Regions from separate parts of the Latilactobacillus sp. VITA-14 genome, predicted to be linked through region 1. Evidence: riboswitches for the same ligand, from Rfam matches in the RefSeq annotation. Region 1 holds a riboswitch; the other holds the start of a gene.
What was found. Region 1 has a riboswitch for thiamine pyrophosphate ahead of thiT (energy-coupled thiamine transporter ThiT). Riboswitches for the same ligand answer to the same signal wherever they lie in the genome.

Region 1 (16,805 bases):
TGTTAACAAAAGTGACCGGGGCTGATCCGCGCCAACGCGTTTACGCCTTAACACCGACCGCCAAGACGGCATTAAGTACGTTGCAACAACTTCAAACTGCACTTGAAAATCACATTCAACAAAACTGGAGTACCGATGAACAGCAACTTTTAAAAATCCTACTGAACCGTTATTATCAAAGTTTTAATCGACCATTAAAATGAGACGCCCTATACATTTTTCGGAAAATCGGCATTTTTAGGGGAATTAACCTACCATTTATGATATAGTTATTACCGAATAATAAAAAAGTAGGTGTCACCATGAAAATTGCTGTAGTCACTGATAGTACCGCTTATCTCACAGAACAGCAAGTGAAAGACCATCATCTCTTCGTCGTACCTATTCCGGTTATCCTTGATGGCCAGGTCTATGATGAAGGCGTTGATATAACCACTGAAGAGTTCTATCAAAAATTAAAAACATCCGAAACATTCCCCAGTACATCACAACCACCACTGGGTGAAATGTTAAAACTATACGAAGACCTCGGCAACGAAGGGTATGATGCTGTCATCAGCATCCACCTTGCTAGTACCATCTCTGGGTTTGTCACGACATTGAAAAATGCGGCAAGCACCATCGATAACATCCAGGTTGTCCCATACGATTCAGGGATTACTGTGATGTTAATGGGCTACTTAGCAACGGAAGCGGCCAGAATGGCACGCGACCCAGAAGTGACCGTCGACCAGATTATCGCACGCCTTGACGATCTAAAAAGCACAATGGATGAATGTTTCATTGTTAACGACTTACAAAACTTAGTGCGTGGTGGTCGTTTATCAAACGCATCTGCTTTTATTGGTAGCATGTTGAAGATTAAACCGCTTTTAACGTTTGACGCTGACACTAACAAAATTACGGCATTTGAGAAGGTTCGTTCATTGAAGAAGGCTTACGCCCGCGCTGAACAAATTTTTGCTGAAACAGCCGAACGTGTTGACTATCCATTACGCGCACTAATCATTCACGCTAACGATGAACCAGCAGCGATTGCATGGCGTGATAAGCTTCAAGCAAACTATCCAGACTTACCAATTGATATCAGCTACTTTGGCCCAGTTATCGGGACCCATCTTGGTGAAAAAGCCATTGCACTTGCTTGGATTAAAGATTTTGATAAAGCCTAATTTAAAAGCCTGTCGAACAATTCGACAGGCTTTTTTTGTGACTTATAAGATAGAAACGGGTTCTTCTAAGGTAACCAACTTCGTCCCAATTAGCTTATAAATAACGGATTTAACGGCTACTTTTTGAACAATGTTGAGCGGTTCCTCGTTTAAATTGAATTCATTAACCGTTGATTGCGCGTTAATATTCGCAATTTCGGCATTAAATAACCGCACAAACTGATCATATGCCTTACCAGCGGTGTCGTTTGCCAACGATTGCGAAATCCCTTGTTTAATGACATCGAGCGGGAAGACTAATTTCATAATGCTGACCACAATCAATTCGGCTAAATGATCCCGATTATAGCGTTTCTTTTCCGGTCGTTCAATAATCGCCATTTTGACATAGCTATTAATCATTGTTTTCGTTATTTTAACGTCCAACAAAGGACTCAGTCGTTTATTGACCTCACTAATGACTTGGTCCATATAGAGGTCTAAATCTGGAAATTCAGACCATAATGGTAACCGCAATTGTTGAAAGTCACCCAACCATTTTTCAAATTCTTGTGATTGCATACTGATTAACGCCACCAATCTGTTGATAGTATATTTATTATGCCATAGCAATTATCATTTGTCACTAACATAGAATCGAATTCTATTATCTATTGACTTATAATCTACATTCGCGCTATAATACTCGGCAAATAGAGAAAAAGAGGCGAGAACCATGCAACTTTCCACGATTAAACGACAACAACTGATTTATGAAATATGGAATGCCATTACCCACGGGATTGGTTTTTTCGGTAGTTTAACGTTAGTCATCATGCTCCTGGTCAAAAGCATTCATAAAACACTCTCACCAGTCGCGATTGCTAGTCTAGCAGTGTATGGCGCCACATTACTGCTACTGTATCTCGCTTCGACTTTATTTCACTGCTTAGCATTTACCAAGGCCAAGCGCGTGTTTCAAATATTCGATCATAGCAATATTTTCTTGCTGATTGCTGGTACCTACACGCCATATTGTTTGATTTTTATTGGCCATGCAACAGGAATTAGCTTACTGATTGCAATCTGGACACTAGCGATTGCCGGTATTATAACGCACATTTTGAGCCACGGTCGGTACCAAAAGATTGAAACAACGATTTACGTTGTGATGGGGTGGTTATGTTTATTAGCTGGTAAGACCCTTTATGTCAACCTCAGTCCAGTTGGTTTTTGGCTGTTAGTCAGTGGTGGCGTAGTCTTTACCGTTGGCGCTCTAATTTATAGTTTTCCTAAAATTCCTGGCTTACATTTGATTTGGCACTTTTTCGTAATGCTCGGAACGACCCTGATGTTTTTTTCAATTTACCTCAACATTTAACTTGAAGGAGTACAACTCATATGACAATTAAAATTGTAACGGACTCATCGATTCAACTGACAGCAGACGAACGCGCCAAATATGACATTCACATCGTCCCCTTAACGATTCAACAAGGAAATGAGTCTTTCATTGATGGACAAACCATTACCCGCGCTGAATTTTTAAGTCGCTTACAAAATGCAACGACCGATTTTCCAACAACAAGTCAGCCAACTGTCGGCAGTTTCGTCGATTTATATGATCAATTAGGGGCTGATGGTAGTACGATTCTATCGATTCATTGTACCGGCTTGTTAAGTGGCACAATCGAAGGGGCACACACAGCAGCCCACCAATCAACAAGTGACGTACACGTGATTGATAGTAAAGCAATCGACCGTGGACTTGCTTATCAAGTGGTTGCTGCCGCCCAAGACGTTGAAGCAGGGAAGCCTCTTGATGATATTATCGCGCATCTCGATGACATCCGTCGTAAAACCGAAACCTACGTCTTTTTAGATTCACTTGACGCGCTTCAACGCGGTGGTCGAATTAGTAGAATGGCCGGGCTATTAACGAAAATCATTAAACTCAAGGTAATTGTGCGCTTAACAGATACGGAATTAGAAGTCGTCGCAAAGGGGCGGGGACTAAAAGCTTTTACAAAAGAACTCAACAATATCCGTGAATACTTAGCCACCCAAGACGTTGCGGAAATCGGCATCTCACACGTCGGAATCACGGATGAACTATCCGCTAAGATCCAAGCAACGCTTGAAGAAACACAGCCCCATGTGCCTTATACAGTCGCACTAACCAGCCCGGTCATTATGAGTCACGTTGGCCTAGGGGCGTTTGGTATTTTCTATCGGACAAAATAACAGCTGACAAGAACGTCTCATTCGAGGCGTTCTTTTTTATTGCCCCTTAAAATTGCGCAAAATCTAGTTGCGTTATTTCAAAGAATCGTTTATATTAGAATGAACGTTCTAATAAGAGAGGAGCATCCAGATGCGGACAAAAACATTTGAATCACCGGTTGTCTTAGACAAAGCCATGCTTGTCTTTTGGCAACAAGGCTATGAGAATACCTCAATGCAAAACCTAGTTGATGCAATGGGGATTCACCGGCGCAGTATTTACGATACATTCGGCGATAAACATGAACTGTTTATCCAAGTACTAGCACATTATCGTGACCAAATTAACGAGCGTTTCGAGCAAGTACTGGCAACGCATACCGATTTAAGGTCGCGCTTAACAGCCATTTTTGAAATATTTATTGACCATCCGGATAACCAACCAGCCGGCTGCTTAGTGGTGAATACCGCGGCAACGTTAAATTCATTAGAACCAGACATCCAAACGCTGATTCAGCATTATTTAACCCAAGAAAAAGCACTGTTGCAGGCATTACTGATTGCCGGCCAGGCCGAACTAGAACCGTCTGTTGCAATTGATCTTTTAGCTGCATCGCTTCAAAGTGCGCTCATTGGTATCCGGGTCATGGCTAAAGTGAACCCAGATTCAACTACGCTAACAGCAATTGTGCAACAAACTCTACAAACACTCCCGTGGAAAGAGGTTTTCTAATATGAAAGCAGCTCAAATTAAAAAATATAATCAAACACTAGCTGTCACGATTCAAGAAATTGATCGCCCACAACCGCTAGCCAATGAAGTACTCGTCAAAGTCGCCTATGCAGCGGTGAATCCATTGGATCCAATGAATATCCGCGGCGATACTAAATTAATGCAAAACTATGCTTTACCACTGACTTTAGGTAATGAAATTGCCGGTGAAATCACAGCGATTGGAACAGACGTCACTGATTTCAAAGTCGGGGATCAAGTCTATGCGCGTTTACCATTGGCTAAAATCGGTGGCTTTGCTGAATATGTCGCGGTTACCACCGATGCAATCTGGTACACGCCAAAGGATTTATCGCTACGTGAAGCCGTTGCAATCCCACTGACTGGCTTAACGGCTTATCAGGGGCTATTTGAGGAATTGGCAGCCCAATCGAACCGAACGCTGTTTATCCCTGGTGGTTCAGGCGGTTTCGGTCAAATAGCCGTCCCAATCGCAAAATCACTAGGCTTAACCGTGATTGTTTCAGGCAATGCAGCCGCGCGAGATCACATTTTGAATTTGGGTGCTGACCAATATATCGATTACAAAACAACCGATTACTGGGAAGTTTTAGATCAAATCGATTACGTGATTGATACACGCGGTGGAGCAGATATTGAACGTGAAATGGCGATTATGAAGCCGGGCGGGCGGATTTTAAGCTTGATTGCCGGTCCAAACAAACAATTCGCTAAACAATTGCAATTACCATTTTGGAAGCAACTCTTATTCTCGTTGGCCGGGCGGAAATGGGATCGCCTCGCTAAAAAAGCGGGCGTTGAATATCGCTTTATTTTCGTTCGTTCAGATGGTGCCCAACTCAAAAAAATCACTGAAATTGTTGAACAACAAGCGATTGTACTAGCCATCGATCCGCATCAATTCGATTTAGCACACGTTAAAGAGGCACTAGAACTTGTTGCTCACGGCCATCCAACTGGTAAAGTGGTGATTAAGGTTCAAGCGGGCTAATCAAGATGACTTATCTAACAACCCCCAACCAATTTATTCAAGATCAACAAGGCCAACGGTTTGCTTACCGCGAAGTGGGTACCGGTCGCGGCTTACCACTTGTTTTATTGAATCACTTATCAGCCACTTTAGATAACTGGGACCCTGCATTAATTGACCTGATCAGTCAGCAACGACGCGTGATTGTCTTTAATAATCGTGGTGTTGGTTTCTCGGATGGCAAAGTCCCCACGACGATTGAGCAAATGGTAGCTGATTGTTATGCTTTTATAACAGCTATGCAGCTCACTCAATTCGATTTACTTGGATTATCGATGGGTGGTTTTGTTGCACAGGCCTTCACTTTAAAATACTCCTCAAGTGTTAATCACTTAATTTTAGTCGGAACAGGTCCCCAGGGTGACTCAGAAATCGCCAAAGTGGGGCGCATAACAACTTTTGACTTAATTCGGTCCTTCTTAACGCATAGAGACGTTAAGGAATACCTCTTCTTCACCAGAACGCCCCAAGGCAAACAGGCTGGTAAAGCGTTCATTAACCGGTTAAAACAGCGTGAAATTGTTGAAGATAAAGCCATTACGTTAGCCGCTTATCGTCGTCAATTAATGGCAATTAAACAGTATGCGCACGATCAACCGGCAAACCTGGCACAAATTAACCAACCAACATTGATTGTCAACGGCGATCACGATCGAATGGCACCTGTTAATGGTTCATATGAATTACATGAACGGATTTTAAATTCCCAATTAAAACTTTACCCAGATGCTGGTCATATGGCGTTATTCCAAAATCCAAATGACTTTGCAGCTTTGTTGGCTCAGTTTTTAAATCACTAATTACAGAAGCGTCATTTTAATATGGCGCTTTTTTGCTGCGCTTAAACGCTGGTGACGAGTGGGTAGGCTTAGTTAATTTTTTAAATCTATTTTAGTTTACATAATATATATTATGCGAAGAAACGCTTATCCCTTAAAAGAGCGCTAAAATAACCACTTATTATCCAACATCATTCAATTGATTTGATGAACCGCACTTAATGCGTTTGTTTTTTACACTGCACGATTCATAAACTATTACAAGTTACTCAACGCCAATATGATGAATCAAACTGACTGGCCAACCGATATCGCCAAACTTAACTTTAAATTCAGAATTCATCTAAGCTCAGGCACAAATCCGTGATTAATCTGACGATTATGGCAGATTTTAATTGGTAAATACGCATATTAACACATCTTAGCCTTAAAACTCACATATCAAATCGTTAAAAAAGGCCTTAAACGTTGATATACCAACTTTTAAACGGAATAAGGATCTTTAGGTTGCTATGCAGATAGTCGAATAAGACCATCTGATCATCAGTTTGCGGAACGGTTTGCAATACAAGTGTTGTTAAAATTATGGTTTTAACAACACTTGTAGTATTCTCACCTCATTTTTGCTAAACTATCTTTAAACTGTTAATTAAGGAGTCTTCCATCATGGATCAACAACGTTACTTAGAACTCTGCGAAAAGCAACTCGCCAATCTTCCGGATTACATTCGTAAATTCTACATTAACCGCCAGGCAAACGCCTACTCTTCTGCAACGCTCTATCAATACTTACAAGAATACGTTCGCTTTTTCACCTGGTTAGTTGATGAACAGATCGTCGCGGTCCCCTCTATCGACCAGATGCCACTGACCGCACTCGAAAAAATGAAACTCGAAGATATTGAGCTCTACAAGATTTTTCTAATGAATAAGCGTAAACAAAATAACCATAAGCTCTCCTTTCAAGCCGTTAACCGCTCGATTAACGCATTAAATGCGCTCTGGTACTTCTTAACCATTGAAGCCGAACAAGCTGATGGTGAGCCTTATTTTTACCGAAACGTCATGAAGAAGGTGAAACTACTTAAAGCTTCAGAAACAATGGCGACACGTTCACGACACATCAGCAAACAACTGCTGACCGGTGAAAAGAAACACGACTTCATCACCTTCATGCAAGTTGATTACCCTAACTTGCTTTCTAATCGCCAACTGGCATCATACAAGCAAAATTGCGAACGCGATATTGCCATCTGTGTACTGGCGCTGGCAACGGGCATCCGACTATCAGAGTTGGCCCAAGCCAACATCAACGATTTGAATCTTGAACAACTTACAATTACCGTGATCCGTAAAGGCGGACAGCAAGATACTGTCCCAATTGCTCCGTGGAGTTTACCTTTTTTAAGGGATTACTGCCAGATTCGTAAATCACGCTATCTAAAAGAAGATAATGAACAAGCCTTATTTGTCAGTCGCTATCGTGGCAGCGCCAAGCGTATGAGCAACTATGCCATTGAAAAGTTAGTCGCGAAGTATTCTGAAGCATTTGGCGTGCGTCTCACACCACACAAGTTCCGCCATACACTTGCCACTGATCTCATGGCGGCAACTCATAGTGAAACAATTGTTGCGACCCAACTAGGCCAAACGACCACGCAAGCTACTCACTTATATACGCACGTCGTTGCTGATGAACAACGCTCGGCAATGGACCAGCTTGAATAGCCACTATTAGTGCTCTTCTTGGCAACGATTATCAACGTCGTTCTAACAGTCATTTGGTTTACATCAATTCGTCGATTTACACATTGCTTGACTTATACCAGCTATCGAGTATACTGAAAGCGTTCCTAAAAATTAAATGTTAACCATCGCAAAGGGGAGCCATTGGCTGAGAGTGATTTTAATCAGACCCTTCGAACCTGTTTGTTAAGACAAGCGTAGGAATTGTGATGGAGTTGAAATGATAACTCCTTTTTTGTGTTGGTTGAACAAGAAAAGGGGTTATTTTTATGCAACATCAGCGTCTATTGATTCAAATTGAAGGGGCAATCATCGCGGCATTTGCCGTGGCATTGGAATACATCCCCCATACAGCGGGGCCTTCCGCAATCGAAGTCTCCTTTGGGATTATCCCTATTGTAATCTACAGTTTACGCCGTGGTGCCATTCCTGGAATGGTCTCCGGCTTAATCTGGGGTCTACTAGACTTAATCTTACGTGGATTAGGAAACGGTAGTGTCTTGAACGTATGGCAAGGATTGCTAGAATTTACCATTGCCTTCATGGTTGTTGGTTTAGCAGGTATCTTACAACGACCTATTCAAGCAAGTATTCAAAATCATACAAAAGTCAAAACGATGACCCTTTTATGGATGGCCGCATTTTTTGGTACTTTTGCAAAATACTTCTGCCACTTCTTAGCCGGTGCCGTTTATTGGGGCTCATACGCTCCCAAAGGTATGAATGCTTGGCTATACTCGCTCACTGTTAACGGTGGCAGCTTTATCGCTAGCTTCATTCTAACCGGCATCGTTCTATGTATTTGTTTAGCCATGGTGCCTAAGTTATATTTACCAAAAGACATGGTTTTACACGTACAATCTGAAAAATAAACAAAAAAAGAGCCGTATTAACACTTGAATGGTGTTAATACGGCTCTTTTTAATTCCCTTAACGATCCGTTCTAGCTCGTAATGCATATAAGATTGAAACTGTATCGACAACCTCTTGGAATAAAGCCCCCACTAATGCTGGAACAATCCCGGTGCTGGCAATCAACATTAACCCAATACAGATTGCAATCCCAATCAAAACCGCCTGGCGAGCAACGCGCATCGTGTCACGCGCGATTTGAACGGCACGACTAACCCGTCCTAAATCATCTTTTAGAATCACCACATCCGCTGATTCACTTGCGGCTGTTGCGCCATGGGCCCCCATCGCAATCCCGACATCAGCACTTGCCAGTGACGGTGCATCGTTGACCCCATCACCAACCATAATTAGTGGGCGTTGGTCTTGCGGTACTTGTTCAATTAAATGAATCTTATCGACTGGCAGACAGCCTGCATGGACGTCATCAATTCCGACTTGTTCCGCAATCTGGTGCGCAGTTGTCGCTTGATCGCCTGTCAACATCATCAAACGCGTAATCCCCAGTTGATGGAGCGTCTGCATCGTGGCCGGTGCTTCTGGTCGTAAATGATCGATAAACGTAATGTACCCCGCATATTGATCATTGATCGCAACGTAAACAGTGGTTTGTTCTTGCAGAGGCTGTTGCGCATCTGGCGTCACGAATTGATGTTTCCCAACACGAACCGTTTGTCCAGACGACAGCGTCGCAACTACCCCAGCGCCCGTTGCTTCTTTTAATGTTTCAATTGGTTGTAATTGTTCTACCTGTGCCGCTTTAACAAGTGACCGTGCTAAAATATGCGAAGATTCTTGCTCCGCACTAGCCGCCAATTGCAATAAATCGGTTGGTGCGATACCAATCACTGACACAACTTGGTCAACCGTCAATTGACCATTCGTAATTGTTCCAGTTTTATCAAACGCTGCTGATTTAGCAGACGCTAATTTTTCAATTGTTGTGCCAGCCTTGACAATAATCCCGTTTCGACTAGCACGACTCATCCCTGAGATTAACGCGATAGGCGCTGCCAATATTAATGGGCACGGCGAAGCCACGACAAGCACTTCTGCAAACCGTACTGGATCCTTAGATAACCACCAAGCTACTCCAGCAATCACATACGCAACTAATGTAAATGGCACGGCATATCGATCAGCTAAGCGCACAAAATGCGCTGGTTGTGCCGCAGAGGTCTCTACAAGCCGTACAATTGCTTGATATTGGCTATTAACGGCTAATTGGTCAACTTGCATGGTAACCGACGTATCGCCGTTCACAGAGCCTGATATGAGCTCATCATTTAGTGCTTTTTCAACGGGGCGTGATTCACCCGTTAACGATGATTCATCGAATAAAGCACTTCCTGCAATAATATGCCCATCAACAGGGACCAATTCGCCAGGTTTAATAATCACTTGATCACCAACTTGAAGCTTATCGACTGAAACATCTTCGACCGCATCATTAACAAGGCGATGCGCTGTTTGCGGAGAATTATCAAGTAATGTCTTTAACTCACGGCCTGCTTTATGCGCTGCATAGTCTTCCAATGAGTCGCCACCAGTTAACATGACCAAGACCATTAATGCTGCCCAATATTCACCGACTGCTAACGTCGCAATAATAGCGGTAATCGCTAATAGATCCACCCCGTATTGACCAGATTTTAGCGTTTTAATCATCTCAATAAACATCGAGAGCGCTACTAAGCTCCCCGCTAAACTCACTAAAATCTGTGCCCACAATGGCTCATGTAGCAAAAACGCCAAGCATAGCGCAATCACACCCACACTAATTGTTAAGGCAAACTTGATGGTATGTTTCATCGTCAATCGCTCCTTCTTGTGAATTCATTTACATTATAACACATTTTTAGTTAGATTAGAATAATTCCAATCTGGCGGCACACAAAAAAAGCCCCCCAAATTAATGAGGGGTCTTTTTTGCAGATAGTTGGTTTATAATAGCAGTCTGCACGGCAGTCATCGCTGCTAATAATAGAGTCATTCGTTTTATCACGGGTGATGTTTTTTTTTGATTAGAGAGTGCTTTTTCAGTTTTATGAATAATCGATTCAATCGGGGCTTGTGCCTCGACTAAGGCTTCGACTGTTATGTCTGTGTGCCCGTTCAATAAATCACGACCAACTTCTAATGCGTAAAGCCTATTTTTTAATAAAGTAAATTGAGCCGAACCCGCTACAAACTGCAGCTGACTCTTTTGGCAATTTCGAATTGTCGCTTCAATCACTTGAATTGCATCAATGCTTTCCTCGGTCATTTACCTATCCTCCTAATAAAAAAATAAAGCCCCGAAGGACTTTATTATTAATCGTTATTAAAATGCTTCTGTTAATTGTGGAACCACTTGTTTCTTACGTGAAACAACACCGGCTAATTGTGCACGATGGTTGTTCAATTTTACGTTGAATGCTTTTTCAAAGGCTTCTGCTGGTTCACCGATAACAAGCGCTTCTGAGTTACTGTTTAAGATGTCAGTAATCAAAAGTACGAATAAGTCGTAACCATTAGCTTTATTGTCTGCTTCGATAGCAGCTTCAAAAGCAGCTTGGCGTTTGAAGACCGCTTCGATATCAACTGTATTCACTTGATCGATACGCACTTTTTTACCAGCCATATCGAATGTTTTAGCATCTGCTTCAATTAATTCAGCTTCGCTCTTATCATCTAAGTTAGTGCCCGCTTTTAACATTTCAAGACCATATGATTCGAAATCAATATCAGCAATTTCAGCCAATGTCTTAATCGCAATCCGATCTTTTTCAGTTGTTGTAGGTGATTTCATCAACAACGTATCTGAAATGATAGCACTCATCATTAAACCAGCTAATTGAGCTGGAATTTCAACTTTGTTTTCGTTGAACATTGATAATAAAATTGTGCTGGTACAGCCAACTGGTTCAGCGCGGTAGAATAATGGGCTGACTGTTTCGAAGTTTGCAATTCGATGATGATCAACAACGTGCGTCACTGTTAAATCTTTGATATCGGCAACACTTTGTTGGCTTTCGTTATGATCAACCAACATCACACTGTCAACTTCACTGCTTGCTTCTTTAATGATGCGAGGGGTTGCTGCTGCAAAATGACGCAATGCATAGCTTGTTTCTTCATTAGGTTCACCTAGCGCAACGGCTTCTACGTCGTTTCCTAGTTGTTGTTGAAGATAAGCAAACGCCATTGCCGCAACAATTGCGTCTGTATCTGGGTTTTGGTGACCGAATACTAATTCTTTACTCATATTTATACAGACCTTCCTTTTAAAAAAATAACATCCTAATTATACCAAAAATATTAGACGATTCTACGGTTTTGCTCTCTAATCCGTGTTAAATAATCTTTTTCTTCTAAATAATGGTCGAATTCACGGAAAAAGCTATTAATCCGTGGAATATCTTCCTTTTCCTTGCGGAAGACAAAAGCTAATTCGAACTGAATGGCCGGATCAAATTGAACCGCGTTTCCCTTAAGTCCCAAATTATGTGCTTCATAAAAACTCTTTGGTAAAGCTGTACTTAATTCAGTTGCTTCAGCAAAACGCATGATTTCAAATGGTGATGTGAATTGAGCCGCACTCACTGGACGATCAACCAATTGATTCTTATAGGCTTCACTGATGAATTGATTTAAATAGTATTCATCTGGGTATGTCACCCATTTATTATCTAATGTATCTTTAAAACGGATCTTCTTACGCGTCTTTAAAGCAGGATCTTGGCTGATAAAGAGTAAGCGTTCATCCACAATCTTATGTGACTTATAAGGTTTCCAGTTCTTAATGCTGTCATCTGGCAAATACATAATGGCAATATCAATTTTATTATTTTCAAGTCGGTCCCAGATTTCTTTCCGAGTCAATAAGTGCATGCTGACTTCGATGTCAGGAAATTGTTTATAGTATTGAATTAAGAAGGATTGGATAACACTGATTTCCATCGATGCTAAAATCCCAATATTAATCTTACCGCGCGTCGCACTCGTTGAACTTTGAATTTTATCCATCGCAGTATTTAATAAATCATGAATCTGATGGGTAGCATCCAACATCGTCCGACCAGCATCCGAAATATGTAACTTCTTGCCGACTGAATAAAATAAAGGCGCGCCGACTATCCGTTCTAATTTTTTAATCTGTTGGGTTAAAGCAGGTTGCGTGATACCGAGTAGTTGTGCCGCTTGGGTATAATTCATCGTTTCCGCTAACTGTAGGAAATAGGTTAATGTTTTAGAGGGGAAGATATTTTCTTGTCTTGTTTTCATTTTCAAATCTCCGTTCTTTAGTTTACGCCTATCATTATAATAATAAAGATATAAAAAAAGAGCAACCCCTTTCGTTGCTCATTCTTATTAAAGGCTTAAAATTTTCTTATGTTAGCGTTGCTGCTTTGGATAGTCTGCTGTATGCAATAGACGCTCCGCATTGACAACGCGATCGTGGGTCGGTGGTTCAATCCCCGCTAACGGATATTTAATCCCCATCTTTTCGTATTTCACGATTCCCATCGTATGGTAGGGCAACACTTCGACTCGGTCAACATTGTTTAACGTTTGAATATAATCCCCTAGACGAGTGAGATACTCATCGTAATCCGTCCGTTCTGGAATCAAGACGTGCCGAATCCACATATGATGACCATGATTTGACATATATTCAATCATTTCCAAAATATGTTCGTTAGAAAAGCCGGTTAACTTTTTGTGCCCCGCTGGATCAATATGCTTAATATCGACCATTGAAAGATCGGTATATTTCATCAATTCTTTGAATTTACTAAAGAAGGGTTCTTTATACGTAAACGGCTGCCCACAAGTATCCAAACAGGTATTAATCCCTTGTGCCTTACACTTTTTAAATAAATCAATTAAAAAATCAATTTGAATTAAGGATTCACCACCGCTACAGGTAATTCCGCCATCTTTACCCCAGAAGGCCTTATATGGCAGTGCCTTTGCGATTAATTCGTCTGCGGTATAAGCTTCTCCGCTACCAATATTCCACGTATCTGGATTATGACAGAATTCGCAACGCATGCGACAGCCTTGTAAAAAGGCGACAAACCGAATTCCGGGACCATCCACTGAACCAAATGTTTCAATCGAATGAACATATCCAATTGGCACCTCTGGTGTTATCGGGGTTTCTGGAACAACATTTTCAGTTGATAACCGTGTTGTAAATTTAATTGCCATTTCACTTTCACCTCTTAAAAGAAAAGCTATGCTTTCTGGTAAAGTCGTTAATTCGCGTTAACGACCTTACCAGAAAGCGGATATTGCTATCCACTTTCGTTAGATTACATTTCGTCAAAGAACGTTCTTGAGATAACGTCGTCTTGTTGTTCCTTCGTTAAATCAGCGAAGTAGACACAATAACCTGAAACCCGAACCGTTAATGTTGGGTATTCTTCTGGATGTTGTTGTGCATCCATTAAGGTTTGCTTATTGAAGACGTTGATATTTAAATGCATCCCTTGATTAATCATGTAACCATCGACCATGTTCACAAGCGCGTCTTTACGTGCTTCATCATCATGCCCTAATGTATTTGGTGTGACACCAAACGTATTTGAAATCCCATCAGTTGCATAACGGTATGGAATCTTCGCAGTTGAAAGTAATGATGCTAAAGCACCGTTCTTTTCAGCACCGTATGCTGGGTTAGCACCTGGTGAGAATGGTTCGCCAGCTTGACGACCATTTGGTGTTGTCCCAGTATTCTTACCATACACAACATTTGATGTGATTGTTAAAACAGATGTTGATAATTTTGAGCCACGATATAAATGATGCGTATTCATCTTCGTATAGAAAGTCTTCACTAACCATTTAGCGATATCGTCAGCGCGGTCGTCATTGTTCCCATAACGTGGATAGTCTGGATTTTGCGCTTCGAAATCGACTGCCATACCGTCTTCATCACGGATAACTTTAACTTGGCCGTATTTAATCGCTGAGATTGAATCAACCGCATGTGATAGACCAGAAATACCAGTCGCAAATGTCCGGTCTAAACGACTATTCTTCAATGCCAATTGTGCTGATTCATAGTAATACTTATCATGCATGTAGTGGATGGTGTTTAAAGCATTAACGTAAACGTCTGCTAACCAATCTAACATCTTATCGTATTTACCCATGAATTCTTTGTAATCAATGATTTCACTTGTAATTGGTTGATAAGCTGGGCCGACTTGAGCTTTGCCTAATTCATCGATCCCGCCGTTAATTGCGTAAAGGATTGTCTTAGCCAAGTTAGCACGCGCACCAAAATATTGAACGCCGTCTGCAATTGGTTGTGCAGAAACACAGCATGCAATCCCATAATAGTCACTCCCCCATTCATTACGCATCAAATCATCGTTTTCGTATTGAATCGTTGAACTCTTAATTGAAACTTCTGTTGCATAGCGCTTGAAACCTTCTGGTAAGCGATCTGACCAAAGTAAGGTGATATTAGGTTCTGGAGCAGCACCCATATTTTCCAATGTCTTCAAGACACGGAAGGCAGTCTTAGTGACATGATGACGACCATCCATACCAATCCCACACATTGATAATGTTGCCCAGATTGGATCACCTGAGAATAATGAATTATAATCTTCTGTCCGAATGAAACGAACCATCCGTAACTTCATGACAAAATGGTCAACCATTTCTTGCGCTTCAGCTTCTGTAATTAAGCCCCGCTCTAAATCACGTTGGATAAAGATATCCATCGTTGTATCAATCCGGCCAACTGACATCGCAGCCCCGTTTTGTGTCTTAATAGCGGCTAAGTAACCGAAGTAAATCCATTGAATTGCTTCTTGGGCATTCTTAGCAGGTCTTGAAATATCAAAGCCATAGCTAGCAGCCATTTTCTTCATATCTTGTAAAGCACGATATTGTTCATTGATTTCTTCACGAAGACGAATGACATCGTCTGTCATTTCACCGTCGCCAACACCATTAAAGTCACGGACTTTTTCTTCAGCTAAACGATCAATCCCATAGACTGCAATCCGTGGTAAGTCAGGAATAATCCGACCACGTGCATAGGCATCTGGAAGGCCCGTAATAATCTTGTAGTGACGTGCTTTACGCATGTCTGGTGTATAAGCATCAAAAACACCTTGATTATGTGTCTTGCGGTATTCGTTAAAAATCTTGTGTTGTTCTGGATCAGTCTTAAAGCCATATGCTTCCAAGGCATCTTCGGCCATCCGAATCCCACCAAATGGCATGAATGCGCGTTTTAATGGGGCATCAGTTTGTAATCCAACAATCTTTTCAAGATCCTTGTTTAAATAACCAGGGCCGTGTGACGTAACTGTTGCAGGATTATCATTGTCTGCGGCTAAAACACCACCTGCTTCACGTTCTTGTTTCTTCAATTCCATTAGTTGATCATTTAACGTTGTTGTTGCTTCGGTTGGACCAGCTAAGAAACTTTCATCACCGTCATAGGCAGTAAAGTTTTGTTGGATGAAATCACGAATATCAATTTCATCTTGCCAGTCACCTTTGTTAAAGCCGCCCCAATAGTCGGCTAAGTTAATTTTTTCGGTTTTTACCATGTGGATTACCTCCATTAGTCAAGTGTTATTTATCACAGTTTTCACAAATTTAGTATAACACATCACATAGTTTATGCAAGCCCTTTCTTTTTGATTGTTTAGAAACTCTTAAACTCTTTTGAAAGATTGATTTATAGCTATTTATCTACTTAAAATATTTTTATAACCCCACCATTTAAATTGTGCAAAACTTATTTTGCTGTTATAGTACAAAACCAAAAAAATCCGCATCTTATGTATAACAGAAAAAAGCAAGTCATCACATAGATGACTTGCTTTTTTATTATTTTGACTCGTCTTCATTTTTAACTGGAATAGTCGTTTGAACAAATGCCGGTTGTCCAACTTCATCAACATCCATCACAAAACTACCGTTCGAATAACGGTCGGCAGTTGCATGTTGATAAGGGTTAATTGCAATCACTTCTTGCTGATCAGTATGAATCAGTAACTCGCTTGCCTGCTCAACACTAACCATTGCTGCTACCCGATGTGGTTCTTTCTTCAATTCACGGAGAATTAAGACCCCACGACGCGCACGACTTGTTAAACCAACCTCACTTAAGAGCATCCGTTTAAAGGCGCCCCGTTGCGTCATAATGGCAACGGCTGCATGTTTATCTTCTGGATGATATAACGTAAAGCCGG
Region 2 (16,525 bases), on a different contig from region 1:
GCAGTTAAAAGGTAAAACATATCAAATCGATCAGCAGATTACGACTCGGGAACAAGCCACCAAAGCGCTCCAGAAAGAGCGAATTGATGGCTATTTGTTGTTGAGTGAGGAAAAAGGACAGACAATCAGTCGCTACTATGAACGAAAAGATAGTCCATCATTTGATGCGAGTGTCTTAGAGAATCAGTTAAATCAGATTCATTTAGTAGCTTTGGCGCAACAAGCAGGCGTTGCACCTGAACAGATCCAGAAATTGATGACGCCAACTGTCATTGCACCAGTGACGGTTAATTACCAGAATGGTCATGAAAAGATTTCCCAGGAAAACACTAAAGAAGTGGGCCAAATTATTTCAATTGGAATTACGGTCTTAATGTTCATCTTTATCGTGAATTATGCTGGAATGATTGCCCAAGAAATTGCGACTGAAAAAGGGTCGCGAATCATGGAAATCATTCTATCAAGTGTTTCGATTGAAATTCAATTTTTCGCGAAGATTGCCGCGATATTAGCCCTATTACTCACCCAAATTACTGTCTATATTTTAGTTGGGATTGTCGGGTTTCAGTTTTTGAAACAGCAACTACCGTTAGCAGAGTTATTGCCGATTATTCGTCGTGCTTTGGTTGCGCCAGCAATGTGGTATGCAGGAGTCTTTTTAATTATTGGGGTATTACTCTACACCGTATTAGCTGCAATGTTAGGCGCTGTTGTGTCTCGAATGGATCAGGTACAACAAGCCATTTCGCCATTGATTTTACTGGGCACATTAAGTTATTTGGGTGGCTTTGTACTGGCATCACAGACCGATATTCCATTATTGCGGGCGGTGAGCTATGTGCCATTGTTTTCACAGATTATGTTACCTGTGCGGCTGGCAAACGGTGATGTTGGCGCGTTCGGGGCTAGCATGGGACTCTTCATAGCCATGGCGACACTAATTGGACTGACTTATTTAGCATTAATTATCTATCGCATGAATATTCTAGTTTATTCGGATAAAGGTGTTTTTAAAGCATTAATTGCCACCTATCAGCAACTCAAAGAATCGCGCCAGTAGAAGATTTTTACAACCAATTAAAGCGGATTCATGGTATGATAGAGCCATGTGATTTTAGTAGCAAGGAGAGCGATTGAACGATGCAAAAACGATGGGTAAAATTCGGATTGGCACTCTTAGGGGTGACACTGGTATTGGCAGGCTGTCAAAGTAAGCCAGCGGACAAAGAAACGTTGGTCAAAAAGCCCTATGAAAAAAGTGATTACTATCTCGGAACGATTTGTACATTGCGAATCTATAATAAAGACAAGGAAGCCGTGCTAGATAAGGCTTTTGCGCGGATTAAAAAGTCCGAAAATCAAGCAACGTTAACCAAATCAGGTTCCGAATTGGATAAGATTAATGATAATGCCGGTGTTAAACCTGTACAGGTTAGCAAAGATATGTGGCCACTAATGGAAAAAGCGTTACATTATAGTCAAGAATCGGATGGCGCGTTTGATATGGCCATTGGTGCGATCACAGATTTATGGCAAATTGGGTTACCAGGCGCGCGGGTGCCAGCACAAGCAGAAATTGACCAAGCGTTACCATTAGTCGATTATCATGACGTTGTTTTGAATAAGGCTAAACGTACAGTTTACCTTAAGAAAAAAGGCATGCGACTTGATTTTGGCGGGATTGCTAAGGGGTACATTGCCGATCAAGTTAAACAAGTTTTTAAGGAAAATGGTGTGACATCAGCCGTTATTGATTTAGATGGGAATGTGATTGTTATGGGGCATTCACCATTAGGGAAGAACAAACCATGGACGGTCGGCATTCAAGATCCGAAAAAGGCGCGTGGAGAATCAGTCGGTACGATTAAAGGCCGTGATATTTCGGTTGTTACGGCAGGGATTTATGAACATTATCTAAAAAAAGACGGGCATACTTACATTTATCTCTTTGATCGCCATACTGGCTACCCATATGAAAATAACCTAGCGAGTGTCACAATTATCTCGCCTAAATCAGTAGATGGAGATGCCCTTTCAAATGCTGTCTTTAATAAGGGGATTGTCGAAGGCATGCAGCTCATCAACAACAAACCGAAGAATATCCAAGCCATCATGATCACAAAAGATAATAAAATCTATCTATCAAACGGTTTGAAGAAGACGTTTAAACTTAACCAAGATTCAAATTATCAAGTTGAAAAACAATTACCAACGAAATAGCCGCTAAATTGCGGCTTTTTTGCAATTATGGGGGTCAAAGCATTAACGGAAAAAGTGGCAAAATGTTAAAATTGGGAAAGAATCTGCTTTTGAGGAGGACAATGATGACAAACGTGCGAATGCAAGATGATTTTTATACGGCAGTGAATCAAGAATGGTTAAAAACGGCTGAAATTCCAGCGGATAAACCAGCAACAGGCGGCTTTGTCGCCTTGGTTGATGAGATTGATCAGCAATTAATGGCTGATTTTGCTAAGATGTCGACCGCAAAGAACGCATTGTTACAACATTTTCTAGATTATTACGAACTAGCTGCGGACTTTCAAACGCGGGATGCACTCGGTATGAAACCGATTCTACCAATGGTAGCCCGGGTGCAATCTCTCGATAGTTTAGCAACTTACAATCGTGGGTTAGCTGATTGGGTACTTTCCGGGTTACCAACACCATTTGGCTTATCTGTCGATGCTGACATGAAAGACACAGCCCATCACGCCTTGTATGCGGAAGCTAGCGACTTAATTTTGCCAGATAAGACCTATTATGAAGCTGACAATCCCAATGCTGACCATTTATTGGCGGTCTTTACGGATATGATGGTTCAGCTCTTGCAGAAAATTGGGATTGCGCCCGTTGATGCAACGAAGACGGTCAAATTAGCGTTGGCATTTGATCGGTCACTGGCACCTTATGTGAAGAGTGCCGAAGAAGCAGCGGATTACACGAAGCTCTATAATCCACAGCTTTGGAGTGATTTTATGCAACAACAAACGACACTTGATTTTCCACGTTTATTTAGCAAGGTGCTACCTGTTCAACCGGAAAAAATTATCGTGACGGAACCGAAGTATTTTGCGCAACTGAATCAGCTTGTGACAGACGCCAATTTCGAAACGTTCAAAGCGTGGCTGTTAGTCATGACAGTTCGTAGTTGGAGCGGTTATCTGAATGAAGAGGCACGCCAAATTAGTTCGCTCTATAGTCGTGCGTTATCTGGTAGTAAGGAAGCTCGTCCACAACAAAAGAGTGCTTACTACCTTGCCTTAGGGATGTTCAATCAAGTTGTTGGCGATTATTACGGTCGGCAATACTTCGGTGAAGCAGCCAAGGCCGACGTCCAAAAGATGGTCCAAAAAATGATTGGTGTTTATCAAAAACGCCTTGAAAAAAATGACTGGCTAACCGAAAAAACACGCCAACAAGCGATTGTAAAACTCAACCACCTTGGGATTCATGTCGGTTACCCGGATCAGATTGCCCCTATTTTTGCGAAGTTGGTCACAGTACCTAAAGCAGAAGATGGGACATTATTTGAAAATACAGCTGACTTTATTCGAACGATTGAAACGGAAAATTTTGCGAAACTTACTCAACCGGTGGATCGTAATAAGTGGGAAATGGGCGCTGCCACAGTTAATGCCTATTATTCACCTTCGAAGAATATCATTGTCTTTCCCGCGGCTATTTTGCAAGCACCTTTTTACAGTTTAGAACAAAGTAGCAGTGCTAACTACGGTGGGATTGGTGCAGTGATTGCACATGAAATCTCACATGCTTTTGATAATAACGGTGCGCAATTCGACGAGTATGGCAACATGCATAATTGGTGGCAAGAATCAGATTTAGCTCACTTCAAGACACTTTCGGAAGAAATGATTGCAGAATTTGATGGCCTAGAATATGCAGGCGCAACAGTTAACGGGAAATTAACTGTCTCGGAAAACATTGCCGATGCGGGTGGCTTGAGTTGTGCCCTTGAAGCAGCCAAAGAAGAACCTGATGTTGATTTGGCAGCCTTCTTTGTCAATTGGGCAACGATTTGGCGGATGAAAGCTACAAAGCAATATCAACAATTATTGTTAAATATTGATGTTCATGCACCAAACGCGTTGCGGGCCAATATTCAGGTCCAAAACTTGGCAGCCTTTTACGAGACATTTAATGTAACGAAAGCTGATCAGATGTACTTAGCACCCGCTAAACGGGTTGCAATTTGGTAAATTAAAAAGGTGCGCCACAATTGTGACGCACCTATTTTAGTAGTGATGGGGGATAAAGAAATGTCAGAAAAAAAACGCATGATTAATGGTCAAATTTATCGGGCGAACGATTCAGAATTGCGAGCCGATATGAAACACGCGCGCGTACTTACTCGGTTGTTTAATCAAACCACTGAAGAACAACAAGATTACCGACGCGAATTAACCAAGTCTTTATTTGCGAAAAGTGGCTCAGAGTTATATATTGAGCCACCATTTAGAACTGATTATGGTTGCCAAACACGCATTGGTGAGCATGTGTATATGAATTACGATTGCATCATTATTGATGTAGCACCAGTGACGATTGGGAACCACGTTTTCTTTGGACCTCGTGTAGGACTCTACACAGCTGGTCACCCAACGACGGCACAAGAACGCCGGGATGATTTGGAATATGGTAAGCCAATCACCATCGGGGATGATGTGTGGATTGGTGGCAATACGGTTGTTAATCCAGGCGTGACAATTGGGAACAATGTGGTGATTGGTTCTGGATCAGTTGTGACTAAAGACATTCCTGATAACGTGATTGCAGTTGGTAATCCATGTCGGGTACTCCGGCCGATTGATGAGGCAGAAGAGGCCTACTGGGCGCAGCAAAAAGCAAGTTATTTTGAAGCTCTTGCTAATGAATAAGTTTACCGAGTAGTGTTAAATGGAGTAGTCATCACTAACAAAGCACTAAGCTAAATATCAGCAAACTACCGAGAAAAAGCCGCTAGTACTCTATAAAAAGGGTTCTAGCGGCTTTTTTAAATGTTTGGTGGATCAAACTGGCAGCAAATACTATTCAGAATGGGTCAAACCGTAATAAGGGTTAATTACGATTGGTTTTCATCAGTACTGCGGTGCCATGGCTTTTGTAATGCTTGGACGGCTTGAGCGATATCTGTGGCGTGGGTGACTGCTGAGATAACGGCAACTCCATCCACGGTAGTCTTTGCGACTTGAGCAACGTTTTCTTGGTTGATACCACCAATCGCAACAACCGGTAGTTCACTTTGCTGCGTTAAGAAACGTAAGCGATTAGTGCCAAGTGCTGGTTTAGCATCTTCTTTGGAATTGGTTGGAAAAATTGGACCAATGCCAATGTAATCAAGTATCGGTTGATTATGACTTTGGTGAAGTTCTTGTTCAGTGTGGCAAGATAGACCAGTTATTAAGCCGTGTGCTTTGGCCGTTTCAATTTTATGCCACGGGTGATCGCTTTGGCCGACATGAATACCATCTGCATTGATTTGAAGTGCTAAATCGAGATTGTCATCGATAATAAATGGGACTTGATAATGGCGGCAAAGGGCTTGAGCCGCTGTCGCATACTTTAAAATCGCATCGGAATCTTGCAGACTACCAGCACCTTTTTCACGGAATTGGAAACAGGTAATGCCGGCTTGTAGTGCTTGTTCGAGAATGTTTAGAAAATCATCCATACCGGTATTTTGGGTACCCGCTACCAAATAAGTTTGGAACATTTCCCGGGAAATGTTAGTCATGATGAACCTCCTGATAAGCCCAGTGATTGGTTGGTCCGTGGCCGTGACCAACAGCAATCGGATTAGCAATTGCGGCTTGGATAAAGGCTTTGCTAATATGAATTGCTGCTTTCAAAGGGGTGCCCTTAGCTAGCTCGGCGGTTAAACAAGCTGAAAACGTATCTCCAGTGCCATGTGTTCGTTTAGTAGCAATTCGTGGTGTAGTTAACCATTCATCTTGTCCATCAGCGTAGAGGACGTAATCGGCGGCTTGTGATTGATAGTCTAAATGGCCCCCTTTGATAATGATATTCTTGGCGCCCATTTGTTGGAGTTGGTGGGCCGCTTGTTTGAAATCAGCTGTTGTCTTTATGCGGCTGCCCGTGAGAACTTCGGTTTCGGGTAAGTTGGGTGTCAGCACTGTGGTTAGCGGCAATAATTCAGTACGTAGGGTATCGATGGCATCGTCGGCAAGTAGCTGTGCACCGCCCTTGGCAATCATTACAGGATCAAGGGTAGCGGCCCCCAATCATAATGGCGTAGATTTTCAGCGACCGTTGCAACATGTTCAGCATCTGCCAACATTCCCGTTTTGCAGGCACGAATTTTAAAGTCAGTAGTCAATGAAGCGAATTGTTGATTGATTAGTGATAGTGGTAGTGGCAGACTGGCTTGAACGCCAAGCGTATTCTGAGCGGTGATCGCGACAACTACATTGGTTGCAAAAACATGGCGCTCTTGGATAGTTTTAATATCAGCTTGCATACCAGCACCACCACCGCTGTCAGAACCGGCGATGGTTAGAGCTTGTGGGAATTCATTCATGAGTAGGCACCTCACTTAGTTGGACGGTATTTGCTACTTTGGCTGGGGTAATGTGGAATAAATAATCGATTAATTGGGGATAGAAGGTCCCAGGTAGCGGTGTTTCCATTGCTGTGGCTACTAGTTCGCCGGCAACGGCAAATGTGGCGGCTGCTTCGATAGCGGCTTGGTAGGGATCTGCAGGATGAACTGCAACAAATGCACCACAGAGACCCGATAACATATCACCTGAACCAACATGTGTTTGAAAAAGTGAGGTACCATTTGAAATCAGCGTAACGCGTTGACCGTCTGTAATAATGTCGGTCGGACCCGTTAATAAAATTATGGTGTGTAAACGATTGGCCGCGGCCTTAGCAATAATGACTGGATCGCTATTTCCATGCCCGGCGTCGATGCCATTTGCTTGCCAATCTATCCCAGCAAAATAAGCAATTTCACCTGCATTACCACGAATGAGAGTTGGTGTGTCAAGTATTAATAGTTGCTCGATAATTTGCTGGCGGTAGGCCAGTGAGCCAACTGCCACTGGATCAAGAACAATGGGTTTTTGTTGTTGATAAGCGGCGGTCATTAGGGCCATCATTTCTTGAATCTGTGGTGCCCACAAACTACCAATATTAATCGTAATGGCTTGTGCGATGGTAACAATTCCCTCCGCTTCTTCTGGTGCATTAGACATAATTGGTGAGGCACCGATTGCATTTTGTGCGTTGGCGACCTGATCAATTGTGACGCCATTTGCGACATTAGCAACGATTGGATTGAGCGCTCTAACTTTTTCTAACAGTGAAACAACCATATAAAAACCTCCCTTAAAAACTAAAAAAACCACTTAACGATGCACGAATGCATAGAAAAGTGGTGTGAGTAGTCTAAAGAAAGGCACTTTCCTACGCAAGTCTGAACTTACAGGTTCAAAGGGATCAGGCTGTACAAACCTATCTCAGTTCTTCTAAGAACACCCCTAGTGCAAAGCGATTAATTTGTACCCTCAGTATAGAGAGTGTGGTAGGTGAATGCAACCGTTTTATTTGGTGAATCAGATATTATTTGTTAACTTTTAGGTATAGACCAATATTTTTTGTGTGCATGAAACCGCTTCAACCGCTATTTATAAAGGTCTATACCGGTTGTTAAGCGCTTGCTTATCGTTTACATTAATGATTTAATCATATTAACGAAAAAATGAATGGAGAAAAACTTATGAAGAATTACTTACAACGAATGGGTCGTTCATTAATGTTGCCAGTTGCTGTTTTACCAGCAGCCGCAATTTTAATGGGGATTGCGAACTGGGTTGGCAATGGCGATTCAAACGCAAACGTCTTTACAATTTTCTTATCAGCCGGTGGCGGTGCAATTTTAAATAACCTGCCATTATTATTCGCCGTTGGTTTAGCACTCGGGATGTCTAAGGATCAAGATGGTGCAGCTGCACTTGCTGGTTTAGTCGCTTTCTTAGTGCCTAAGACAATCTTGGCACCTGCTTCAATTCAAGCGATGCAAGGTTTATCAGACATCGCTAAAGTAAATCCAGCTTTTGGTAAGATTGAAGGGAATGTTTTAATCGGGATTATTGCCGGCTTAATTGCGGCTGCAATGTATAATCGCTTCCACAACGTGAAGTTGCCAATGGCCCTCTCATTCTTTAGTGGGAAACGTTTAGTGCCAATTATGGCGGCAACTGCAATGATGGTTGTTTCAGCTATCTTGTACTTTGTTTGGCCAGCCGTCTTTACAGTATTAGTGTCATTTGGTGAAGCAATTTCTAAATTGGGTTGGTTTGGTGCCGGTCTATACGGCTTTTTCAACCGTTTATTAATTCCAACCGGATTACACCATGCCTTGAACTCTGTGTTCTGGTTTGATGTTGCTAACATTAATGATATCGGGAATTTCTTGGGTGGTGCGAAATCACTTGCGATTGGTTCAGCTGTGATTGGTAAGACAGGGATGTATCAAGCTGGTTTCTTCCCAGTCATGATGTTCGGCTTACCTGCTGGGGCTTACGCAATCTACAAAAATGCTCGTCCAGAACGCCGTAAAGCAACAGCTTCATTGATGTTAGCTGCTGGTTTTGCGTCATTCTTTACAGGGGTGACAGAACCACTTGAATTCTCATTCATGTTTGTTGCATGGCCACTTTATGTATTGCATGCAGCTTTCACAGGGATTTCATTGGCTGTTGCTGCTTTCTTCCACTGGACAGCTGGTTTCGCATTTAGTGCTGGATTAGTCGATTATGTTTTAAGTTTGAAAAACCCAGTTGCTAACCAACCGTTGATGTTATTGGTTGAAGGGTTGGTCATGGCAGTTATTTACTACTTTGGGTTCAACTTTGCCATCAAGAAATTTAACTTGATGACACCAGGTCGTGAAGCAGAAGATGCTGTTGATGAAGATACTGCTGGCGTTGAAACAGACGCTACTGATGATAAATTCATGGTTCAAGCAAAACGGATCTACGCTGCAATCGGTGGCAAAGACAATATCAAAGTGATTGACAACTGTACAACACGTCTTCGATTACAATTAGAAGACACTGCCAATGTTAACCAATCAGCGATTAAAGCTGCTGGTACTGCTGGGATTAACGTTTTAGATAAAACAAACATTCAAATTATTATTGGAACAGAAGTCCAATTTGTTGCTGATGCTTTAAAAGAACTTTATAACCACAATACGCCAATCGCAACAAGTACACCAGAACAAGCTGCCGCACCAGTTGAAGCACCTGTTGATAGCGATATTAACTCAGGTGAAACAGATGTTTTCTATGCAGTTGCTAATGGTGAATTGATCGATATTGAAAATGTTGATGATCCAACTTTTGCTCAAAAAATGCTCGGTGATGGCTATGCTGTCATTCCAACAGACGGCAAAATTGTTGCACCAGTTGATGGGACTGTTATGACTGTGTTCCCAACGAAACATGCAATCGGGATTAAAACAACGAACGGTTTAGAAGTCTTAGTGCACATGGGAATTGATACGGTTGAATTAAATGGCGCACCTTTTGCAGTCGCTGTTGAAGAAGGCCAAACAATCAAACATGGCGACTTATTAGCAACGGTTGATTTGAATCAAATTACTGCTGCTGGTAAGAAGACGGCAATGATGGTGATCATTACCAACATGCCCGCTGTTGATTACATTAAGTTTAACGCAATGAGTACCACAGTTGCTGCAGACGCAGTTGCCTTAAAAGCAACAACGAAATAATGAATAAATAAAAAGCCCCGCAAACTTCAGTTTGCGGGGCTTTTTTGTGTTATTTAGTTAAATAATCCTTTGAAGAAATTAGCCATGCTATCAAAGAGTTTTTGAATGAAGTTCCGATTGCTTTGGGTGTTGAGCTTATTGAAGATGTTTTTCGCACCACTTTGGATATTATTCATTAACTTACCGGCTTGATTCTTGAAATCATCCGAATTTAAAGCACCGGAATCTTGGATTTTAACGAGAACATTAATGATTTGTTGTTTTTGATTATTGTTGATGATGTTGGTGAGGTTGTTTTGTTCGAGTTGATTATTGACGATGGTAGTAATTTGGTTAACAGTCAGATTATTGCCCTTACTTGCCATGTCTTTTTTGGCACCTGTGACGGCATTATTCAATTGGGAATCTGAATAACCATCGGTGCCTTTATTAGCCTGTGTGATATCGCTGAGGGTGCTCATTTCGTCTTGAGCAGCAGTTACTTGCGCTTGGTTGAGTGAATCGCCATTTTCAGCGAAAGCGGCGTAAACACCAGCTAAGGCGCCAGAGCCATCGATTGGAATGGCGGAAGTCACGTATATTGTCGCATTCGTGACGCCGGCGGTTAAGGCCGCATTTTTATATTGGTTGGCTGTAATTGTGGTGATGTTGTTACGGCCATTAAAATCGATAATTTTAACATTGATGCCGGTATTGCTGTCATTTTTTTGAATTAAAGCACTTGAGTAGACACTTGAGTTGGCGTTAAATGTTTGTTGATTTTGATCAAGATATTTTACAAGTGTGGAACCGGTCACTGTTAGTTCACTGACATCTGTGACATTCGCGGCATTTTCCAGTGTCTTGAGGGTATCAGCTTTTTGGGTGCTAGAAAGGCTGGTCCCAAGAGTGGCAACGGGTTTGTCCCACGATGTGGTGCTGTCGGCAAAGGCCGGTTGTGCGCTCAGACCGATAATAGCAGTAAATGCAATGGGGATGAGGAACTTCAATTTATTAAACATAAGCAATAATCCTTTCTCAAAGCGAATGATACCTTTAGTATAGCCAATTCAAGCCGTAAAGTATCCGATTTTAACTATTTTTAGGAATTAAAGATGATTTTAAGGCTTTTTTAAGGTTGCTGAGTGGGGTGAATGCTACTAATGACCCGTGTATGGGTTAGTTTCTCGTAGAATAATTGTGGTCGTTTAGTCACCCAACTTAATAAGAAGTTACCGGTGAATAACAGTGGTGGTAAGAGTGAGAGACCGATAATAAAGAGATAGACGTCAAAATGTTGTTGGCCACTAGCAACAGCGGCATCCAGGGTGACGCGCCAGAGTTGAAAACTGGGAATGACGATGAAAAATAGGAGTAGCTGGCGCCAGAAGATCGCCCAACGAGGATGATGGTCAGCGACAATCTGTAGTTGCAGGAGAGATTGACCAGGTGTTTTGCCACGCCAAAAAACGGGGAGCATTAAGAAGTAAGCACCAGTTGCCAGGCAGTACTGAAGCATTTCTGAATGAATGGTGGGTAGTTTTAGTAATCGCCAGATAACAGCAATTGCAAATGTAATGATGCCTAACACACAGTAATCAACGGCAAGTGCCAATAAGCGCCGGAAGTAGCCCACTTTTTGACCGCGCGCATAGGCTGCTTGATCCAAACTTTCACGAGTGGGTAAGAAAAAGGTGACCAAGGGCTGGAGATAAAATCCAAGTAGTCCGCCAGAGATGTTGAGCAATAAGTCATCAACATCAAATAACCGATAAGGGCGAGGATAAATACCATACAGTCCGGAAAGTTGCGTGAGTTCAAAGAATAGGGATAACGTAAAACTAAGTAATAAGGTCTGTTTGAAAGACGTTTTAAAGAAGTAACGTAAATAAATGCCAAATGGAACGGTTAAAAAGATGTTAAACAACGGCTGAATGGTTGCCGCTTGTTTAAGTGTTGCGAGGTATGAACTCGGTTCGGTCCAAACGAAATGGGTTGAGTTGATAAACTCCCGGACAAACGTAAAGGGAACTAAGTTATAGCGCGGGGTGGTTAAATGAGCGACCACCGAGCGTGGGGGGAGGGGAAGAATAATTAAGCAGTAAGCGGCTACCAAGTAGAATATGAAGCTGTAGAGAATTACACTACGCAGGATGGTTAGCGAACCATAACGATGATAGTGGTAAACTAACAGTGGAACGGTTAAGATGATTGCGACGAATGGAAAGGCAATTGCCGCAGTAATGATATTGCTGACGTAAACCATGATGAGCTCCTTTGGTGTTAGATGTGGTTATATTGTATTTTTTTAATGAACGCCTGTCAAAACAGGGATCATTGTTCGTTATTTACGTTTGTATTTTATCGGTTATATGTATCGTTAAGATTTTACGGAATAAAGGCTGATTAGAGATTTTAAAGTTCGTCTTTTATATTGATTTTGAGATAATTTGTTGCTACAATAGTTTTTGTGAGTTTTAGGGTTTAAATAGCGGATCTGAAGACGGATTCGAATAGAGGAGTATGTTTATATGACATCTGTAGTAGTTGTTGGAACACAGTGGGGCGATGAAGGTAAAGGCAAGATTACCGACTTTTTAGGTCAAAATGCTGATGCTATCGCGCGTTATCAAGGTGGCGACAATGCAGGTCATACCATTCAGTTGGGTGACACAACTTACCATTTACAATTAATTCCATCTGGGATTTTTAACAGTGACAAACTCAGCGTGATTGGCAACGGGGTCGTTGTAAATCCGAAGACCCTCGTTTCTGAATTGAAATATTTAACGGATCAAGGGATCAACGTGAGTCAATTAAGAGTATCAGATCGGGCACACGTTATCTTGCCATACCATTCTAAATTGGATGGCTTACAAGAAGCAGCCAAGGGTGATCAAAAGATTGGGACGACTAATCGTGGGATTGGCCCAGCTTATATGGATAAAGCCGCTCGGAGTGGGATTCGGATTGCCGATTTATTGGACAAGGAACTCTTTGCAACTAAATTAAAACAAAACTTAGACGAAAAAAATGCGCTCTTTACTAAAATCTACGGTGCTGAACCACTTGAATATGAGACAATGTTTGCAGAATATTATCAATATGGTCAAGAAATTAAACAATATGTTTGTGATACTTCAGTTGTTTTGAATGATGTTTTGGATCAAAAGGGGAATGTCTTATTTGAAGGCGCACAAGGCATCCTCTTGGATATCGACCAAGGTACGTATCCATTTGTGACATCATCAAACCCTGCCGGCGGCGTTTCAACAGGTTCAGGAGTTGGTGCTTCACGGATTGACGAAGTGGTTGGGGTGGCTAAAGCTTATACCTCACGCGTTGGTGATGGCCCATTCCCAACTCAGTTAGATGATGAAACTGGCGACTTCATTCGTGAAGCCGGTCATGAATATGGTACTGTTACTGGTCGCCCAAGACGCGTTGGTTGGTTCGACTCAGTTGTGCTTCGGCATTCAAAACGAGTGGCGGGTGTGACCCAATTATCATTAAACTGTGTGGATGTCCTAACTGGGATTAAAACATTGAAGATCTGTGTCGCTTACGAATTAGATGGCGAACAAATCGATCGTTATCCAGCAAGTCTCCGCGAATTAGAACGTTGCACACCGATTTATGAAGAATTACCTGGTTGGGATGAAGATATCACGGGTGCTAAGACGCTAGAAGACTTGCCAGCTAATGCGCGGCACTATGTTGAACGAATTCAAGAATTAGTTGATTTACCATTAGCAACATTTGCTGTTGGTCCAGATCGTGAACAAACAAATGTCTTATCTGCTATCTGGTAGGTATTGCTGAAAAAGAGTACAAAAAAAGAGAATGCAAAGTTCGTTTTCTAAACGTGTCGTTAAACACGCCAACAAACTTTCATTCTCATGGGTTTGGCACCAGTCAGTATTATACACACATTACCCCTAAAAAGATAGTGGGAAAATTAGTTGGTTTAGAGGAGTCGTTATGGGAAGAGTAAGTCGTTTCTTCGGGATTGAAGAACAACATTCAACAGTGCAACGGGAAATCCTAGCAGGATTCACCACATTTATTTCAATGGTTTATATTTTATTCGTTAACCCGAGCGTTTTAGGTGATTCAGGGATGGATAAAGGGGCTGTTTTTGCAGCCACAGCATTAGCAAGTGCGATCGGGTGTTTCTTGATGGGGTTATATGCTAAATACCCAATTGCAACCGCACCAGCTTTAGGGATTAATGCCTTTTTCAGTTATTCAGTGGTTATCGGGATGGGTGTGTCATGGCAGACGGCGTTAGCGGGTGTATTTGTGGCTTCATTAATCTTCATGTTGATTACTGTCTTTAAGCTACGGGAAATCATTATTGATGCCATTCCGCGGAATATGAAACTAGCGATTTCAGCTGGGATCGGGATGTTTGTGGCTTTCATCGGTTTACACGGTGGTGGCTTGATTGTTGCGAACAAATCAACCGTTGTTGGTTTGGGGGACTTCTCGCAAGGGACGACTTGGTTAACTGTTTTCGGCTTAATCATTACCGTTATTTTAATGGTCCGTAAAGTACCAGGAGCAATCTTTATCGGGATGCTTCTAACCTCAATTGTGGGAGCCATCAGTGGCCTAATTAAGTTGCCAACACACTTTGTTGCAGCTGCGCCAAGTTTGAAACCCACTTTCTTAGCTGGTTTAAATCACATTGGCGATATCAACACCGTTCAAATGTGGGTCGTTGTACTCACTTTCTTATTAGTGACCTTCTTTGATACCGCCGGGACATTGGTCGGTTTAGCTGAACAAGCCGGCTTCATGAAAGATAACAAGATGCCCCGCGTTGGGAAAGCTTTGGTATCAGATTCAACGGCCATGTTAGCTGGGTCATTACTCGGAACATCACCAGTTGGGGCCTTTGTCGAATCATCCGCTGGGATTGCTGTTGGTGGTCGAACTGGTTTAACGGCCGTTGTGACGGGTGTGTTATTCGTCTTCAGTTTATTCTTCTCACCATTATTGACGGTTGTCACGTCACAAGTGACGGCCCCCGCATTAGTGATTGTCGGTGTTTTAATGGCTCAATCATTGAAGAAAATTGACTGGGAAAAATTAGAAATTGCAATTCCTGCCTTCTTAATCGTTCTAGGTATGCCACTGACTTACAGTATTTCTGACGGGATTGCATTGGGCTTTATCGTCTATCCAATCACAATGATTACAGCTGGTCGTCGCAAAGAAATTCATCCAATTATGTATGTTTTATTCTTTGTTTTCGTGGTCTTTATGTACATCTTAAACGTAAAATAAACAACAAACGCACAGCCGAAAGTTTCGGTTGTGCGTTTTTATGTGTTGCTGTTATTAATTGCGAATCACAAGGATTTAGAGCCGGTAAATATAAAATAGTGTGTTACAATAGTCGTAAATACTAGTGAAGGGTTTAAACTGTTATGCAAAAAAAGACAAGAAACCGATTAATTAATGGCTTATTAGCCATTCTGTTAGTGGTTGGATTAGTGTTGGTCTTCATCAATCCAATCCGCAACCAACTGGTTAAAATGATGGCGCATCGTCAGATGGACGTCACAGCTGCTCAAATTAAGAAAAACCAACATAAAAAAGCGAGCTTTGATTTTGATAAGGTTGATTCACTCGATACAAAACAGATTGTGAATGCCGCTATTAAAGGTGATGTGATTGTCTTAGGAAAAGTTGCAATTCCAAGTGTCAAGATGGCCTTGCCAGTCATGAAAGGCGTCTCAGAGGACACAATGGCTCAAGGTGGAGGCACAATGAAACCTGATCAGCAAATGGGTGCAGTTAACAATTATGCTTTAGCAGGGTATTCTTTCCAAAACATCTTTCTGCCACTTGAAAATGTGCGCGTCAGCGATAAGGTCTACTTAACGGATATGGAAAAAGTCTACACGTACAAAGTTGATTACAAAGCTTCAATCAGTCCATACGACGTAAAAGTCATCGATGATGTACCAGGTCGTAAAATGGTGACACTGATTACCTGTGATAAAACGGTCCGCAGATGGTGTATTCAAGGTGAACTCGTGAAGGCCCAAAAGGCAACAAAGAAAATGTTAGCTGTTTTCGGGAATTAACCCGGGAAATAAAAGACTGCCAGTGAGTTGAAATGCTTTAATAGCAGGGATGCAACAGATTTGTTGCTTGTTTTTGTGGGGGTTAATTCGTTAAATTAGGTTTATAGCGGAGGTGGCAAAATGTCAGTTGGGAATGCTTTAAAGGAAGCTAGGATGAATGTTGGGGTGACGCAGGAACAAATTGCACAGAAATTGTTTGTTACACGTCAAACGGTTTCTAGATGGGAGCAAGATAAAACATTACCAAACGTTCATGTTTTAAAAACACTTAGTGTGCTTTATGGTATTCCAATTGATTTCATGTCTGGCATTATTCATTATTGGGCTTGTGCTTTATCCAGTCGCTAAGAAGATATCAGGAATGGTTGTTAGCTTTGGTAAACAATATGTTAAATATAATCAAAAGGCTCTATACGCATAAACATAAAAACGTCATCTATTGGATGACGTTTTTTATTTGAAAATCATTGGAATGAGGCCACCTACTAAGAATAGAATAATCAATACCCAAATGACTTTTCCGAGTGGGTGATTCGGGTTAATCGTTAAGCCGACCCCAATTGGCTTAGGGATAATTAAGGGCTGTTTAGCATGCGGTATAATTGGATAAAATTGGCGTGTTTTGAAGTAACTGAAGCCAATCAAAACAACCGCAACGCTTAAA

Region 2: linked by a shared signal. The riboswitch ahead of thiM (hydroxyethylthiazole kinase) and the one ahead of thiT (energy-coupled thiamine transporter ThiT) in region 1 are both predicted to bind thiamine pyrophosphate.

Annotation. Positions count from the first base shown of each region.
Region 1 covers NZ_JBJKTM010000005.1:63,813-80,617, reverse strand. Annotated here, with positions in the region: gene ACF1X7_RS03640 (MarR family winged helix-turn-helix transcriptional regulator) at 1-203, shown strand, start outside; gene ACF1X7_RS03635 (DegV family protein) at 303-1,172, shown strand; gene ACF1X7_RS03630 (DUF1836 domain-containing protein) at 1,215-1,733, opposite strand; gene trhA (PAQR family membrane homeostasis protein TrhA) at 1,888-2,532, shown strand; gene ACF1X7_RS03620 (DegV family protein) at 2,553-3,395, shown strand; gene ACF1X7_RS03615 (TetR/AcrR family transcriptional regulator) at 3,526-4,107, shown strand; gene ACF1X7_RS03610 (NADP-dependent oxidoreductase) at 4,109-5,119, shown strand; gene ACF1X7_RS03605 (alpha/beta fold hydrolase) at 5,125-5,958, shown strand; gene xerS (tyrosine recombinase XerS) at 6,604-7,665, shown strand; TPP riboswitch at 7,808-7,904, shown strand; gene thiT (energy-coupled thiamine transporter ThiT) at 7,953-8,555, shown strand; gene ACF1X7_RS03590 (heavy metal translocating P-type ATPase) at 8,614-10,407, opposite strand; gene ACF1X7_RS03585 (hypothetical protein) at 10,508-10,861, opposite strand; gene ACF1X7_RS03580 (manganese-dependent inorganic pyrophosphatase) at 10,919-11,842, opposite strand; gene ACF1X7_RS03575 (LysR family transcriptional regulator) at 11,896-12,861, opposite strand; gene pflA (pyruvate formate-lyase-activating protein) at 12,973-13,791, opposite strand; gene pflB (formate C-acetyltransferase) at 13,896-16,157, opposite strand; gene parC (DNA topoisomerase IV subunit A) at 16,441-16,805, opposite strand, start outside.
Region 2 covers NZ_JBJKTM010000018.1:20,396-36,920, reverse strand. Annotated here, with positions in the region: gene ACF1X7_RS07955 (ABC transporter permease) at 1-1,060, shown strand, start outside; gene ACF1X7_RS07950 (FAD:protein FMN transferase) at 1,141-2,220, shown strand; gene ACF1X7_RS07945 (M13 family metallopeptidase) at 2,325-4,220, shown strand; gene ACF1X7_RS07940 (sugar O-acetyltransferase) at 4,281-4,898, shown strand; gene thiE (thiamine phosphate synthase) at 5,084-5,755, opposite strand; partial or broken gene thiD (bifunctional hydroxymethylpyrimidine kinase/phosphomethylpyrimidine kinase) at 5,748-6,559, opposite strand; gene thiM (hydroxyethylthiazole kinase) at 6,552-7,361, opposite strand; TPP riboswitch at 7,433-7,538, opposite strand; gene nagE (N-acetylglucosamine-specific PTS transporter subunit IIBC) at 7,766-9,784, shown strand; gene ACF1X7_RS07915 (DUF1002 domain-containing protein) at 9,838-10,785, opposite strand; gene ACF1X7_RS07910 (VanZ family protein) at 10,896-12,029, opposite strand; gene ACF1X7_RS07905 (adenylosuccinate synthase) at 12,295-13,575, shown strand; gene ACF1X7_RS07900 (NCS2 family permease) at 13,745-15,055, shown strand; gene ACF1X7_RS07895 (class A sortase) at 15,199-15,861, shown strand; gene ACF1X7_RS07890 (helix-turn-helix transcriptional regulator) at 15,982-16,209, shown strand; gene ACF1X7_RS07885 (hypothetical protein) at 16,315-16,525, opposite strand, start outside.